2 regions of the Streptomyces sp. NPDC127197 genome follow, and region 2 is predicted to be linked to the other one. Evidence: riboswitches for the same ligand, from Rfam matches in the RefSeq annotation. Region 2 holds a riboswitch; the other holds the start of a gene.
The links. Region 2 has a riboswitch for cyclic di-AMP ahead of ACFVJQ_RS39665 (peptidoglycan DD-metalloendopeptidase family protein). Riboswitches for the same ligand answer to the same signal wherever they lie in the genome.

Region 1: it holds a riboswitch for cyclic di-AMP, as region 2 does, so the genes downstream of both, ACFVJQ_RS04690 (NlpC/P60 family protein) here and ACFVJQ_RS39665 (peptidoglycan DD-metalloendopeptidase family protein) in region 2, are expected to answer to the same signal.

What each region holds. Positions count from the first base shown of each region.
Region 1 covers NZ_JBHXVG010000002.1:441,877-449,513, forward strand. The annotation lists gene ACFVJQ_RS04680 (M23 family metallopeptidase) at 1-1,328, shown strand, start outside; gene pcrA (DNA helicase PcrA) at 1,394-3,868, opposite strand; cyclic di-AMP (ydaO/yuaA leader) riboswitch at 4,176-4,348, shown strand; gene ACFVJQ_RS04690 (NlpC/P60 family protein) at 4,356-5,543, shown strand; gene ACFVJQ_RS04695 (tellurite resistance/C4-dicarboxylate transporter family protein) at 5,798-6,787, shown strand; gene ACFVJQ_RS04700 (hypothetical protein) at 6,809-7,162, opposite strand.
Region 2 covers NZ_JBHXVG010000048.1:37,005-44,641, forward strand. The annotation lists gene ACFVJQ_RS39645 (MBL fold metallo-hydrolase) at 380-1,564, opposite strand; gene ACFVJQ_RS39650 (Glu/Leu/Phe/Val dehydrogenase dimerization domain-containing protein) at 1,694-2,872, shown strand; gene ACFVJQ_RS39655 (TetR family transcriptional regulator C-terminal domain-containing protein) at 2,927-3,544, shown strand; gene ACFVJQ_RS39660 (SGNH/GDSL hydrolase family protein) at 3,662-4,447, opposite strand; gene ACFVJQ_RS39665 (peptidoglycan DD-metalloendopeptidase family protein) at 4,662-5,666, opposite strand; cyclic di-AMP (ydaO/yuaA leader) riboswitch at 5,671-5,828, opposite strand; gene ACFVJQ_RS39670 (alpha-galactosidase) at 6,136-7,637, opposite strand, start outside.

The sequences.
Region 1 (7,637 bases), on a different contig from region 2:
CGTACGACGCCACGCAGTGGTCCACCGGCAGCCATCAGACTCTCGACTACGACCCGTACGCGGCCCAGCATCACGCCTCCTACGACACCGGCGCCTACGACACAACCGCCTGGACCACCGGCCACCAGCAGCTCCCCCTCATCCCGCAGCAGGCGGGAGCGCCCGATGCCAGCGGCCAGTGGGACGCGAGCGCATGGCTCCAGCCGGAGCAGCAGCCCGGCGGCCCCGCCGACCAGACCCACCAGTGGGAATGGGGCACGCAGACCTTCGACTCCGGCGCGTACGACGCCACGCAGTGGAACTCCGACGGCACCACGGGCACCACGACCGACGCCTACGAGCAGCACGCCGAACCCTTTCCGCAGCAGGCCGAGTCCTACGAGCACCACGCCGAGAACTTCGGCTCGCACGCCGAGCCCTTCGATCAGCAGGCGACTGCCACCTTCGAGCACGTCGACTACGACGAACCGAACGCGGGTGACGGCGAGTCGGGCGTGACCGGCGAGATGCCCGCCACGACCCCGTCCCTCCTCGACGACCAGGAGGAGGTCACCCCGGCCCCGGTCTCGCGGGCGGCCTCCCGCAGTGGGGCCCGCTCCCGTCGCCGTACGCCCGCGAAGCGCTCGGCACTGCTGACCGTCGCCGTGCCCTCGGCGTGTGTCATGGGCGTGGCGGGCATCGCCGCCGCCTCCGTCGGCAACCTCGGCGGCGACGACCAGGACGCGTCGACGACCGCGGCGGACGCCCCTGCGGTGAAGCCGTCGGCCGCCAACAACCAGTTGGACACCCAGCTCGAGAGCCTCACCGCGGAAGCCGACGACTTCGCCGACCGGGCCAGCCGTACCCAGGAGCGCATCGACCTCAAGGCGCAGCAGGCGGCCGAGAAGAAGAGGGCTGCGGCGGAGGCAGCCCGCAAGGAACGGCTGCGTCCCAAGTACGCCCTGCCGGTCGCACAGCACGGGCTCAGCGCCTACTACGGCCAGGCCGGCATCAACTGGATGTCCGTGCACACCGGCATCGACTTCCCGGTCTCGTACGGCTCGACCGTGATGGCCGCGACCGACGGCACCGTCCGTACGGAGTACAACAGCGCGTACGGCAACATGATGATCGTGACGGCGATGGACGGCACGGAGACCTGGTACTGCCACCTCTCCAGCTACCAGGTCGCGTCCGGTACGACCGTCAAGGCCGGCGACCCGATCGCGCTCTCCGGCAACTCCGGCAACTCGACCGGACCGCACCTGCACTTCGAGGTGCGGCCGGGCGGCGGTTCGGCGGTCGACCCGCTGGCCTGGCTGCGCAGCCACGGGCTCGAGCCGACGTAAGCCCCGAAGCTTCCCCTGAGCCCCCGCCGAGTGAGCGGGGGCTCACTTCGTACCACCCGGAACAGCTACAGCTTCTCCACCGGCGCGTACCGCAGAAGCAGTCGCTTCGGCTTGGTGTCCCCGAAGTCGATCGTCGCCTCCGCGTTCGCGCCGGTGCCCTTCACAGCGACGACGGTCCCGAGCCCGAACTGGTCGTGCGTCACCCGGTCCCCCACCGCGAGGGAGACCACGGGCTTCTCGGCGGTCCGGCGCGTGGCGAACCCGGACGCGCCTGACGCCGACGAGCGCGAGCGGGACGAGGACAGCGAAGCCGCCACACCCGAGACCGGGCCCGCCGGAGCCAGGGAACCACCCGTGCGCTTCCAGTCCACATGCGCCGCCGGGATCTCCTCCAGGAAGCGGGAGGGCGGGTTGTACGAGGGCTGCCCCCACGCGCTCCGCATTGCCGAGCGCGTCAGATACAGCCGCTCACGCGCGCGCGTGATGCCGACGTACGCCAGGCGGCGCTCCTCCTCCAGTTCCTTGGTCTGGCCGAGGGCACGCATGTGCGGGAAGACGCCGTCCTCCATGCCGGTCAGGAAGACGACCGGGAATTCGAGGCCCTTGGCGGTGTGCAGGGTCATCAGCGTGATGACGCCGTCGCCCTCCTCCTCGTCCGGGATCTGGTCGGAGTCGGCGACCAGCGCGACCTGCTCCAGGAAGTCGGCCAGCGTGCCCTGCTCGCCCTCACTGCGCTCCTGCTCGAACTCCAGGGCCACGGCGGCGAGTTCCTGGAGGTTCTCGATCCGGGTCTCGTCCTGCGGGTCGGTGGAGGCCTGCAACTCGGCGAGGTAGCCGGTGCGTTCGAGCACTGCCTCCAGGATCGTCGCGGGGCCGGCGCCGGACTCGACGATCGTTCGGAGGTCCTCCATGAGCGTGTTGAACCGCTTGACGGCGTTCGTGGAGCGCGCGGCCATGCCGTACGCCTCGTCCACGCGCTTCAGCGCCTGCGGGAAGCTGATCTTCTCCCGCTGGGAGAGGGCGTCGATCATCGCCTCCGCGCGGTCGCCGATGCCCCGCTTGGGGACGTTGAGAATACGGCGCAGCGGGACCGAGTCCTCCGGGTTGGCCAGCACGCGCAGGTAGGCCAGGACGTCCCGGACCTCCTTGCGCTCGTAGAAGCGCACGCCGCCGACGACCTTGTAGGGCAGGCCGACGCGGATGAAGATCTCTTCGAACACACGGGACTGGGCGTTCGTCCGGTAGAAGACGGCGACGTCCCCGGCCTTCGCCTCGCCCGCGTCCGTGAGGCGGTCTATCTCGTCGGCGACGAACTGGGCCTCGTCGTGCTCCGTGTCGGCGACATAGCCGGTGATGCGCGCGCCCGCACCCGCGTTGGTCCAGAGGTTCTTCGGGCGGCGGGACTCGTTGCGCTCGATGACGGCGTTGGCGGCGGAGAGGATCGTCTGGGTGGAGCGGTAGTTCTGCTCCAGCAGGATGGTCGTCGCGTCCGGGTAGTCCTCCTCGAACTGAAGGATGTTGCGGATGGTCGCCCCGCGGAAGGCGTAGATCGACTGGTCGGCGTCACCCACCACGCACAGCTCGGCGGGCGGCAGGTTGCCCTCGCCGGGTGGTACGTCCTCGTCGTGCTCGCCGGTGCCGACGAGTTCGCGTACGAGGGCGTACTGGGCGTGGTTGGTGTCCTGGTACTCGTCGACGAGTACATGGCGGAAGCGGCGGCGGTAGTGCTCGGCGACGTCCGGGAAGGCGCGGAGCAGATTGACCGTCGTCATGATCAGGTCGTCGAAGTCGAGGGCGTTCGCCTCGCGCAGCCGCGACTGGTACAGAGCGTAGGCCTGGGCGAGGGTCTTCTCGAAGCCGTCGGTGGCCTGGGCGGCGAAGTCCTCCTCGTCGATCAGCTCGTTCTTGAGGTTGCTGATCTTGGCGCTGAAGGACTTGGGCGGGTAGCGCTTGGGGTCGAGGTCCAGGTCGCGGCAGACCAGGGCCATGAGGCGTTTGCTGTCGGCGGCGTCGTAGATCGAGAACGACGACGTGAAGCCGAGCTTCTTGCTCTCCCGGCGCAGGATGCGCACGCACGCGCTGTGGAAGGTCATGACCCACATCGCGTTCGCGCGCGGGCCGACGAGCTGCTCGACGCGCTCCTTCATCTCGCCGGCGGCCTTGTTGGTGAAGGTGATCGCGAGGATCTGGCCCGGGTGCACGCCCCGCTCGGCGAGGAGGTGGGCGATGCGGTGGGTGAGCACGCGGGTCTTGCCGGAGCCGGCGCCGGCCACGATGAGCAGGGGGGAGCCGGAGTGGACGACGGCGGCGCGCTGGTTGTCATTCAGCCCCTCCAGGAGCGCTGCCGCGTCCATGGCCGGACGCGGGGCGCCGTCGCGGTAGTACATGTCCCGGTCCGGGGGCACGTCGAACTTCCCGCCGAACAGATCGTCCGGGATCGGCTCCGGAACGTGATCGTCCTCGGGCGGCGGCGGGTGCTCCTCGTGGGCCCGCGGGGCCTGGAGGTCCGCCAGGAAGCTGTCGTCAAAGAGGCTGCTCATCGCTCTCCGAGTCTAGGGCGCCCCACTGACAACCCGCGGCCGCCCCGAGAACATCCCCGGCCGGAATACCGTCGATCTTGGTAGTGCGGCCGGAATCACATCGGATGCAGCGGCCGGCGATCTTTCGTCCCTACCCACCTCGACGTCGGCTCACTCTCCGAGCCCACCCCAATACCACCCGCGACCACTGACTGAAAGTCACGAAAATGTATCGGGCATATCACCCACCAACCTTCACACGCACCACACGAGTTGGCTACCGTGCCGGGCAGGCCGTACGACCCCCACCGGCGAACGTCGCCGGGCCGCACGGCCTCCGCCGAGTCCGGTGCGCCCCCGTGGCTGCCGGAGCCGGGGACCCAACCGACTCTGGGGTGAATCGGTCCGACTCCCTTCCCGGGAGGGGACCGTAGGGCAACCCTTCCGAACCACCCGCCCGAACCCGACAGCTAACCCGGTAGGCGGCCCATGGAAGGAGTCGCCTCCCTTGGCGTCGCACCGTAAGTCGCGTCCCACGGGCGCGCGCGTCGCAGGCATACGGACCCCCGCGCTTGCCACGGCTGCCCTCACGTCTGTGGCCCTGCTCTCCCAGACGGCCAATGCCACCCCCTCGGCCGACGACAAGCCGAGCCTCGAAGAAGTCGAGAAGAAGGTCGACGATCTCTACCGCCAGGCGGAGTCGGCGACCGAGAAGTACAACGCAGCCAAAGAGAAGACCGCGAAACAGCGCAAGCAGGTCGACACCCTCCTCGACGACGTCGCCCAGCGCACCCAGAAGCTCAACGAGGCGCGCGAGGAGCTGGGCTCGTACGCAGCGGCTCAGTACCGGACCGGCGCCTCCGCCCCCGACACCGCGACCTTCCTGCTCGCGGACTCGCCGCAGGACTACTTCGACCAGACCCAGCTGATGGGCAGGCTGACCAGCCGTCAGAAGGGCGCGGTCGACGACTACTTCACCCAGCAGTCCGCGACGATGGAGAAGCGCCAGGAGGCCACCGAGAGCCTCGAGACGCTCACGGAGTCGCAGAGCGATCTGAAGACGGCCAAGGCCACCGTCCAGAAGAAGCTCGCCGACGCGCGCGAACTGCTGTCGCAGCTGACCGCCGAGGAGAAGGCGCGGCTGGCGGCGATCGAGAAGAAGAAGCAGGAGGAGGCCGAGCGCAAGGCCGCGGAGCTCGCCCGGCAGCAGGCGGAGGAGGAGCGGCAGCGCCAGGAGGCCGCCGCGCAGCAGGAGGAGACCGGAAGCGGCTCCTCCACGGATACGGGCACAGGGACCGAGACGGGCTCCGACACCTCGGCCCCCGACTCCTCGTACGCCACCAAGGCCGAGAAGGCGCTCGCCTTCTCCCGCGCGCAGATCGGCAAGCCGTACGTCTGGGGCGCGACCGGCCCGGACTCCTACGACTGCTCCGGCCTCACCCAGGGCGCGTGGAAGGCCGCCGGCGTCTCCCTCCCGCGCACCACCTACGACCAGGTGAACGCGGGCACCACGGTCTCCCTCGCGGCCGCCCAGCCCGGCGACCTGGTCTTCTTCTACGACGACGTCACCCACGTCGGCATCTACATCGGCAACGGCATGATGATCCACGCCCCGAAGCCCGGCACGTACGTGCGCGAGGAGTCGATCTACTACGACGGGGAGTCGTCCATCCACAGCGTGGTACGACCGGCCTGACAGGCGGAGGCAAGGGGCGGGCCGGATGGCACGCCCGGGGAGGCTTCCGTGGGCACGCGCGTGGGGGCGTTTTCCGCAGGCACGCGCGCGTGGGGTGCTGTTGGGCAGGCGCGTACGAGAGGCGCCTGCAGGCTCGCGCGCCCCCGAAACGGCGCACGCTCGGTGTGAGCCCGTTGCCGCGCGCCCGCGTGGTTTTCGAGTGTCGGCGCGCGTGGCCCGCTCGCGCGACGCGCGGGGCTCCTTAGCATCGGCGCATGCCCGGCTCCTCCCCCCTCCGCGCCTGGTGGGCGCAGCATCCGCCGGCGGCCGGGGCCGCCGTCATGGCGACCGGCATCGTCTCGGTCGGCCTGCACCTGACGGGCTACGAGGTCCTGTCCCGAATCCTCCTCGTGATGGCCTGCGCGGCATGGCTGGCCCTGGCGGCGGACTTCCTCACGCGGCTGCTGCGGCAGCGGGAGCGCTGGGTGAGGGAGGCGGGAACGCCGGCGGCGCTCACCGCCGTCGCCGCGACCACCGTGCTGGGGACCCGCCTGTCCGCGCTGGACTGGCAGCTCCTGGCCGCGGCGCTGCTGGCGCTGGCCACGCTGCTGTGGCCGGTGCTGCTGGTGCCCGTCGTGCGGCACTGGCAGCGGCGGCGTATGCCGGGGGCGGTGTTCCTCGGGACCGTGGCCACGCAGGGGCTCGCCGTGCTCGGCGCGACCCTCGCGAAGGCCGAGTCGGCGGCGTGGCTCGCACACGCGGCGCTCGTACTGTTCTGGCTGGGCCTGGTGCTGTACGGCCTCGCACTGGCCCGCTTCGATCTGCGGCAGGTGATCGAGGGGCCGGGGGACCAGTGGGTCGCGGGCGGCGCGGCGGCGATCTCGGCGCTCGCCGGGGCGAAACTCATCGCCGCCGACGGACCGGGCCTGTACCTCTGGAACGACGACAACAGCGGCGTCCTGCGGACCGTGACCGTCGCCTTGCTCGTCCTCGACCTGGGCTGGTACGCCGTACTGCTCGTCGCCGAGGTGGTCCGGCCGCGTCTGCGCTACGACGTGTGCCGCTGGTCCACGGTTTTCCCGATGGGTATGACGGCGGCGGCGACGCTGGCCGTCGCCGCCGCCGTCGACGTCTCATGGCTCGAGTGGCCCGGGGAGGTGCTGCTGTGGATCGCGGTGGCGGCGTGGCTCGCGGTCGCGGTCGGGGCGGTCGCGGCCGCCCGGGAGGCCGTACGCCCCGCGGCGCCCGGGCACCCCAGACCGTGAGCCGCGGGCCTCGGCCGGGGCTCAGGTCCAGAGCACCGCGATGAAGACGTTCGCTGTGGTCAGCAGGCCCACCAGGCCGAACAGGCCCTTGTCCACCTTCTCCTCGTCCCGCTTCACATAGACGAGACCGAGGATCACGATCAGCAGGGCCAGCTTCACACCGATCTTGATGTTGTTGACGGACTGGTCGTCGGCCTGGTTGAGACCGACCAGGATCACACCGGTGACCAGCATGGTCAGCGCACCGTGCAGCATCCCCGGGCCGAATCGGGCGGTGCCCTCGCCCATCGCCTTCATCTGGGTGAAGAAACCGCCGAGCAGGGCGGCGATGCCGATGATGTGCAGGCCGACGAAGAGGTTGATGAGTACGTCCATGGAGCCGGAGCCTAATCAGGGCCCGGACCCCGCCCGGCACCGGCCCGCCGACCCGGCGCCCGGCGGTCTGGGGCGCGGGACGCGGATGCATATATGCGCGCCATAGCACCTCTGCATGCACGTATACCCCGTAAACCGCACATCGGTCATCGCGCTGCGTGAAGGCGACGGCCACGGACCGGGATCACGGTCGCATACGGTCACCCCGCGGTCCCCTCCTGTCAGTTCCGCACAACGCGTTACCGGTCCGACACACCCAGGTCTAGCGTCCTGCACCAGGTGACCGGCTCCCCACCGCCGTCCGGGCCAGGGGCGGCAGCCGGACACCTCCGCCGAGAAGGTCCGGCGGTGGCCCCGCTCCCCCTGCACGGGCTGCCGCCGGACGCGGAGACCGCATCGGAGCGGCCCACGGTCCGCCGGTGGCCGTACGGACCAGCGGTCGTCCGGGGCGTCCAGGTCGTCCGAGTCGTACGAA
Region 2 (7,637 bases):
GTCTGCCGCATGGGGGCCAGCTGATCACCGGGCCGGCGTGCCGCCTGGGCACTGCTACCGGTCCTCGCCTTCGGCGGGAGGCCAGTCCGCATCACCCTCCGATCCAAGATCCGGACCGATCACGGGCCAGGCACTGCGTAGAGTCCCTGACGTACGCCATCTGTCGCGCCGGAATCCTTTCTGTCGCGGCTCCATGCGCCACTCACTGTTACTCGCACACTCACGCCCGTACAGCAGGCGGAGGGCAACGGCCGGAACTCCGACGCCCGTTCCTGACTCTGCCGACGCGGCGGCCCGTCGATGAGCCGCAGGACCCCCTCTCGCTCGGCCTCCGACATGGTTGCAAGGACTTCCGTCACGCGCTTCAGATCATCCACGGTCAGCCCTCACCCACGAGGTCGAGGTCATCACGAGACGCCTCCGGCGTGATCTCCGGAACGGGCCACTTGCGGTTCAGCGGCAGGGACACATCCCGCCACCAGGGGCGCGTGGGGAGGATTCCAGCAGGCTCGAAGGGCTCGCCCGGAACAGGGACGGCGACCGCCTGTCCGACCGCGCCGGCGGCGTCTATCGTCCACTCACCGGGCTCGGCCCAGGCATGCGGGGCGAGGTTGAAGGTCCCCCAGTGGATCGGCAGCAGCACGCCGCCCGGCTCCCCGCCCTGAAGGTCGAGGTGGGCGCGCATGCCCTCGTCCGGAGTCATGTGGATGTCGGGCCAGAACTCGCTGTACGCGCCGAGCTGGATCATCGTCGCGTCGAACGGGCCGTAGTCGGCGCCGATGTCCTGGAAGCCCTCGAAGTACCCGGTGTCACCGCTGTGGAATATCCGGTGCTCGTCCCCCGCCACGACCCAGGAGGCCCACAGCGTGTGCTGCGTGTTGCGCAGGCCACGGCCGCAGAAGTGACGGGCGGGGGTGGCGGTCAGGGTGAGCCCGCCGACCCGCGTCGTCTCGTGCCACTCCAGTTCGCGCAGCCGCTCGGCGGACACGCCCCAGTGCTCGAGGTGTGCGCCGACGCCGAGCGGGACGGCGAACAGGGTGTCCGTGCCGGCCAGCGCCTTGATCGTGGGCATGTCCAGGTGGTCGTAGTGGTCGTGCGAGATGACGACGACGTCGACCGGGCCGAGCGCCGCCAGCGGGACCGGCACCGGGTGCAGGCGCTTGGGGCCGGCGAAGGCGAACGGTGAGCAGCGCTCGCCCCAGACAGGGTCGAAGAGCACCCGCTGTCCGTCGATCTCCGCGAGGACGCTGGAGTGGCCCATCCAGGTCAGCCGCAGACCGGTGGCCGGCGGCTTGGCGAGGTCGGCGAGCGTGGTGGCGTGCACCGGCACCGCACCCTTCGGGGAGCGGCGTGTGCGGTCTTCCTTGTCGAAGTACTTCTTCGCGAAGTCCAGTGGCGACCCCGACGGCCGGGTCCGGGAGGGGCCGCCGGGATTCTGGAAGACCCCGTCCTTGAAGTAGGGAGATCTGCGGATGCGCGCCATGCGCTCACCGCTCGGATCCGCGCCGAAGGCCTCGGGCTGCAGTGCGCGGAGCCCGGAGCTCAGGGAACGGGAACCGGCCACGGTACCTCCAGGTGGAGTCGGTAAGGCCTCCCATTATGGTCCGCCCCTCCGACACTCCCGCGCCGACCAGGCCCCATACTGAACCAGGAGTCAGTAATCACTGGCCGATCCGCCCCGAGGAGTCTCCATATGACCGCCCCCCTGCTGTCGCTCACCTGGACCGACCACGTCACCGGCCGCCAGGGCTTCCTGGTCGTCGACCGGCTGGTGCGCGGCGTCGCCAGCGGCGGGCTGCGGATGCGCGCGGGCTGCACGGTGGACGAGGTCACCGGGCTCGCGCGCGGCATGACCGTGAAGGAGGCGCTGCACTACAACCCCGAGGGCCGCTACGTCCCGCTCGGCGGCGCCAAGGGCGGTATCGACTGCGACCCGCGGGACCCTGAGGCGTACGGAATCCTGGTGCGGTACCTGCGGGCCGTGCGGCCGTACGTCGAGAGCTGCTGGACCACGGGCGAGGACCTCGGCCTCACCCAGGACCTCGTGGACCGGGCCGCCACCGAGGCGGGGCTCGTCTCGTCGATCCAGGCCGTGTATCCGCTGCTCGACGACGAGGCCACCGCCAGGCAGAGGCTCGCCGACGCGTTCGCGGTCGAGGTGGACGGCATCGGGCTCGACGAGCTGGTCGGCGGCTGCGGGGTTGCCGAGTCGCTGCTCACGGCCCTCGACCGGGCCGGAGTGCCGTATGCCGGGACGCGGGTCGCCGTACAGGGGCTGGGCACCATGGGTGGAGCCACCGCACGGTTCCTCGCGCGCGCGGGTCTGACGATCGTGGCGGTCGCCGACATCAAGGGCACCATCGCCAACCCCGACGGGCTCGACGTCGACGCGCTGCTCGCCGCGCGGGACGCGTACGGCGTGGTGGACCGCGGCGTACTGCGGCCCGGGGACCGTGAACCGGCCGGTGACGCCTGGCTGTCCGCCGACGCGGAGGTGCTGGTGCCGGCGGCAGTCTCCTACGCGATCGACACCACGAACCAGGACCGGATCACCGCCCGCTGGATCGTCGAGGCGGCCAACATGCCCGTACTGCCGGAGGCGGAGGAGCTGCTGACCGCGCGCGGAGTCACGGTCCTGCCGGACGTGGTGGTCAACTCCGGGACGAACGCCTGGTGGTGGTGGACCCTCTTCGGCGACATCAGCGCCGACGCGGACGAGGCGTTCACGTACACGCGCCACTCGATGCGCGCTCTCGTCGACCTCGTCCTGTCCCGCGCGCAGACCGACGGCACGACACCACGGACCGCCGCGCACGCCGTCGCGGCGGCCCGGCTCCCGGTACTCGCGGAACGCTACGGCTGGTACCGGTGACGGCCGCACGCGCGCGCGTGCGCACCGATGTGCGACAGGGCCTAGGGTGAACGCGTGGCGAGAGTGCGGTTGAGCGTGGCGGAACGGCGCGAGGAGTTGTTGCGCGCCGCCGTGGAGCAGATCGAGGCGCGGGGTGTCGCGGCGGTCCGGATCGCCGACGTGGCCTCCACGCTCGGCGTGAGCAACGCGCTGGTGCTCTATCACTTCTCGACGAAGGAGAAGCTCGTCGCCGCCGCGTTCGCATACGCCGCCGAGGACGACCTGGCCCAGCTGAGCAAGCTGCTCGGCCGGCGCACGACGGCGCTGCGCCGGCTGCGGTCGGCCGTGCGCTGGTACGCCCCGACGGGCCAGGCCAAGGGCTGGCGGCTGTGGATAGAGGGCTGGGCTGCCGCCCTGCGTGAGCCGGCCCTGCAGGAGGTCACCCGGGACCTCGACAGGCGCTGGAAGGCGGCGATCGCCGAGGTCATCGCCGAGGGCGTGGCCGCCGGCGAGTTCCGCTGCCCGGACCCCATGGGCGCGGCGCTGCGGCTGACGGCCCTGCTCGACGGCCTCGCCGTGCAGCTGACGTCGTATGCGGGCGCGGTCTCCCGCGCCCGGGCCCAGGAGTGGGTCGACGAGGCGCTCGCCCGCGAGCTGGGACTGACTGAGGTGCCGTCGGCCGGGCGGTCGTGAGCCGTCCGCGAGGACCAGGTTGCGGTTCATGGCGTACGCCCGCCCGCGCCGGACGCGGGCCGGTCCGACGTAGGCGATCGGAACGACCCGCTCCCTGGCGTCCGCCACGGATGTGCCTCAAGCCACCGACGCGATCCGCATCCTGATGTCGTCCGGCGACAGCGTCCCCTTCGCCGTCACGTGGTCGCCCGACGACTCGCCGCGCAATCGGCGGCCGATCCACGGCACCAGGTACTCGCGCGCCCAGTGGACGTCGTCCCGCCGGACGTCGAGCGTGCCGCGCGGCGGAAGTGGCGGCCAGGGCTGCTCCGGATCGGCGGGGACGGCGAGGCCGAGGACCTGACCGGCCCGCAGCGCCACGCGCGTGTGCCCCTCGGGCGAGAGGTGCAGCCGGTCGTCGTCCCAGGCCCTGCGGTCCTGAACGGACCTGAGGGACCACAGGTCGAGCACCGGACAGCCGTACCGGTCGGCGATGGCCCGCACATGCCCGTTGTAGGTGGCGATCTTGCCGCGCAGGTGCTTCAGCAGGGGTACGCCCCGGGTGTCGAAGCCGGTCGTCACCATCACCGTGCCCGCGACGGCCGTCAGCGCGGCGATCGCCCGCTCGAAGCGCTCGGCGACGTCGTCCGGGTCGGTGCCGGGCCGGAGGATGTCGTTGCCGCCGGCGCAGAACGAGACCAGGTCCGGCGCGAGTTCGACGGCCCGCGGAAGCTGGTCCGCCACGATCTGGTCGAGCAGTTTTCCGCGCACGGCGAGGTTCGTGTACTGGAAGTCGCCCTCGGCTCGGCGGTCCGCGAGCAGTACGGCGAAGCGGTCGGCCCAGCCGACGAACGCCCCGTCGGGGCCGGGGTCGCCTACGCCCTCGGTGAAGCTGTCCCCCACCGCCACGTACGACCCGATCACTGATCTGCTGTCATTCTTCGAATCGTCTGCCACGTCGGGACATGATTCCGCGTCGAATGTGACCTACGCGACCGTAGGAAGGGGTTGACGGGCGGTGAGATAAGCCACTGCCAAAAGGTTGGTCAACTGCGGAATAACCCCTGCGTCCGCACACCGCCGAAGGCCGGACCCGGGGATCGGGGTCCGGCCTTCGGCGGTGTGCGAGGCGCGTGCGTCAGCCGACGGAGACGCCGTGCGAGCGGAGGTACGCGACCGGGTCCACGTCCGAGCCGTAGTCCGGCGTGGTGCGGATCTCGAAGTGCAGGTGCGGGCCGGTCGAGTTGCCGGTCGAACCCGAGAAGCCGATCTGCTGGCCCGCGGTCACGGTCTGGCCGCTGGAGACGGACAGCGAGGACAGGTGGGCGTACTGGGCGTAGTAGCCGTCGGCCAGCTTGATGACGACCTGGTTGCCGTACGCACCGGCCCAGCCCGCGGAGACGACCGTGCCGGCGCCCACGGCCTTGAGCGGGGTGCCCGTCGGGGTGACGAAGTCGACGCCGGTGTGGTAGCCGCTGGACCACATGCTGCCCGCCACCTTGTAGGCGGTGCTGACGGCGGCGCTGTCCACGGGGGCGGAGAAGCCGGTGGAGGTGCCGGCGGCGCTCTGGGTGGCCGTCGACGCGTTCGACGAGGAGGACTCGGCGGACGACTGGTCGGACGACTTCGCCGAGGACTCCGTCGAGTTCGTCGACTTCGACGCCTCGGACGACTCGGACGCCTCGGACGACTCCGACGAAGAGGAGGAAGAGGGCGAAGTGGACGACGGCTTGTCCGTGCTCGCCGCGGCCTTCTTGCCGATCGTGAGCTTCAGGCCGGGGTGGATCAGCGACGGGTTGTCGCCGACTGCCTCACGGTTGTCCTGGTAGAGCTTCTGCCAGCCACCGCTGACGTTCTGATCCTCGGCGATCTTCGCAAGGTAGTCGCCGATCTTCACCGAATAGGTCTTCACACCGGCGTTCTTCGCGGCGGACTTCTTTTCGGCGGCCTTCTTCTGGGCGGCGGCCTTCTCTGCGGCGACCGACTGAACGGCGTTTTCCGGAGCGGACTGCGCAGTGGCAGCATGGGCGCCGGCGGCCCCCATCAGAGGGAGGGCGAGTGCGGCGCCACCGGTTCCGGCAATGGCGATGGAACGGGTGAAACGCTGGGTCTTCGGACGGCGGTGCTTACCCTTCGCGGGCATGGCGAATTCCTCTCCGGCGCCTGCGAGGTGAGCTGTCGGGTGCGGGCTGGAGATGCCCGGCCGCGCCGAAACGCGGCTGTACCCCTAGCCGTTCCGGAGACCGGAACAGGCATTTGTACCTGTGGGTCCCCCGCTCCTGCCGTACACGGGTGAGTTTGCGCGGGCACCGGGCGGCGGCAGGATTAGGCGTCCGCCCGGATCGGTGTGGAACGTAAGCGAACAAGACGCAACGGGACAAGCAAGAGGTTCCGCACGAACGCCTACTTCTTGATCAGTTCACCGAATTCACGGTCACCCTCCGTGAATTCCGGAACCGTCACGTTCCGCAAATGCCCTTGAAAAGCGCTTGAATTACGTGGACATGACGAGCGACTCACGGTCACGGATATGACGCTGCTCACGTGACATCGCTCCAGGTTCCTTTATTCCCGAGCGAGTTGGAATGAAGAGGCTAATTCGGACAGAAGAGTCAGATGCGGCGCAGTCGGAGAACCGTCGCATCGAGGTCACCTCGCAGTCCGGTGCGCAGTCCGCGGTGCAGCAGTACGGCACCTCGGTGCACTTCGCCCGTTTCGCGGCATTCATACGACGCGGTGGGGTCGAGACCGCGCAGCCGCAGCGCCGGGACGGGTTCCCCGTAGCTCTGCGCCTGAAGCCAGGCGAGTACGACGGCCTCGTCGCCGCGTACGTACTGGACGGCGCTCAGCCCGCCCCGTGGCGGCCGCAGCCGGTGGAGGTCCCCGCGCTGCACGAGTGGCCGGATCTCCTTGTAGAGCGCCACCCAGTCCCGGGCCTCCGCGAGCTCCTCGTCGGTCCACCGAGTGAGGTCGCCCCCGACGCCGAGCACCCCGGCCATGGCGCTGACGAAGCGGAAGCGCAGCGAGCTGATCCGGCCGTTGAGCTGGGTGTTGGGGCTGTCGGTGACCCAGGCGGCCATCACGCGCGCGGGGTGGATCTGACTGAAGCCGTCCTGGATGGCGAGCCGGTCGAGCGGATCGGTGTTGTCGGAGGTCCACACCTGGTCGGTACGGCTCATCACACCGAGGTCGATGCGACCGCCGCCACCCGAGCAGGACTCGAAGGCGACACCGGGATGAGCCGCCCGCAGCCGGTCCAACAGGGCGTACACGGCGCGCACATGGTCGACCCACAGCCGCTGCGGATATGGCTCACCGGGCCAGCCGGCATCGGTGAAGCAACGGTTGAAGTCCCACTTCACGTAGTCGATCGGGGCGCTGGACAGGAGCCCGTGCAGCTGCTCCCAGAGGTAGTCCTGCACATCCTCCCGCGCAAGGTTCAGTACGAGCTGATTGCGAAGTTCTGTCCGCTTTCGCCCCGGTTGGAACTGCACCCAGTCCGGGTGGGCGCGGTACAGCTCGCTGTCCGGGTTGACCATCTCGGGCTCGACCCAGATCCCGAACTGCATCCCGAGCGCGTGCACGTCGTCGGCGAGCGGCTTGAGCCCGGCCGGGAAGCGGTCGGGGTTGGGTGTCCAGTCGCCGAGCCCGGCGCGGTCGCTGGTGCGCGTCCCGAACCAGCCGTCGTCGACGACGAACAGCTCGACGCCGATCGCCGCGGCCCGCCGGGCGAGCGCCCGCTGCTGCTCCTCGCTGATGTCGAACTCGGTGGCCTCCCAGGAGTTGAACAGCACCGGCCGGTCCCGCTCGGCGTCCGGAATGACGTAGGCGCGCTGGTAGGCGTGCCAGGCGCGGCTGGCACCGCCGAAGCCGCCGTCGCTCCAGAGGCCGGCGAAGACAGGGGTGGTGAAGGACTCTCCCGCCGCCAGCCGCAGCAGGCCGGAGTCGTCGTAGCCGGCTCCGCCGGTGATCTGCACGCGCGCGTCCGACAGTTGTGCGACGGCGATCCGCCACGAGCCCGACCAGGCGAGGGCGCAGCCGTAGACCTCGCCGCGCTCCTCGGTCGCGTCGGTGTCCAGCGCCACCCACGGCAGATGCTGGTGGCCGGTGTGTC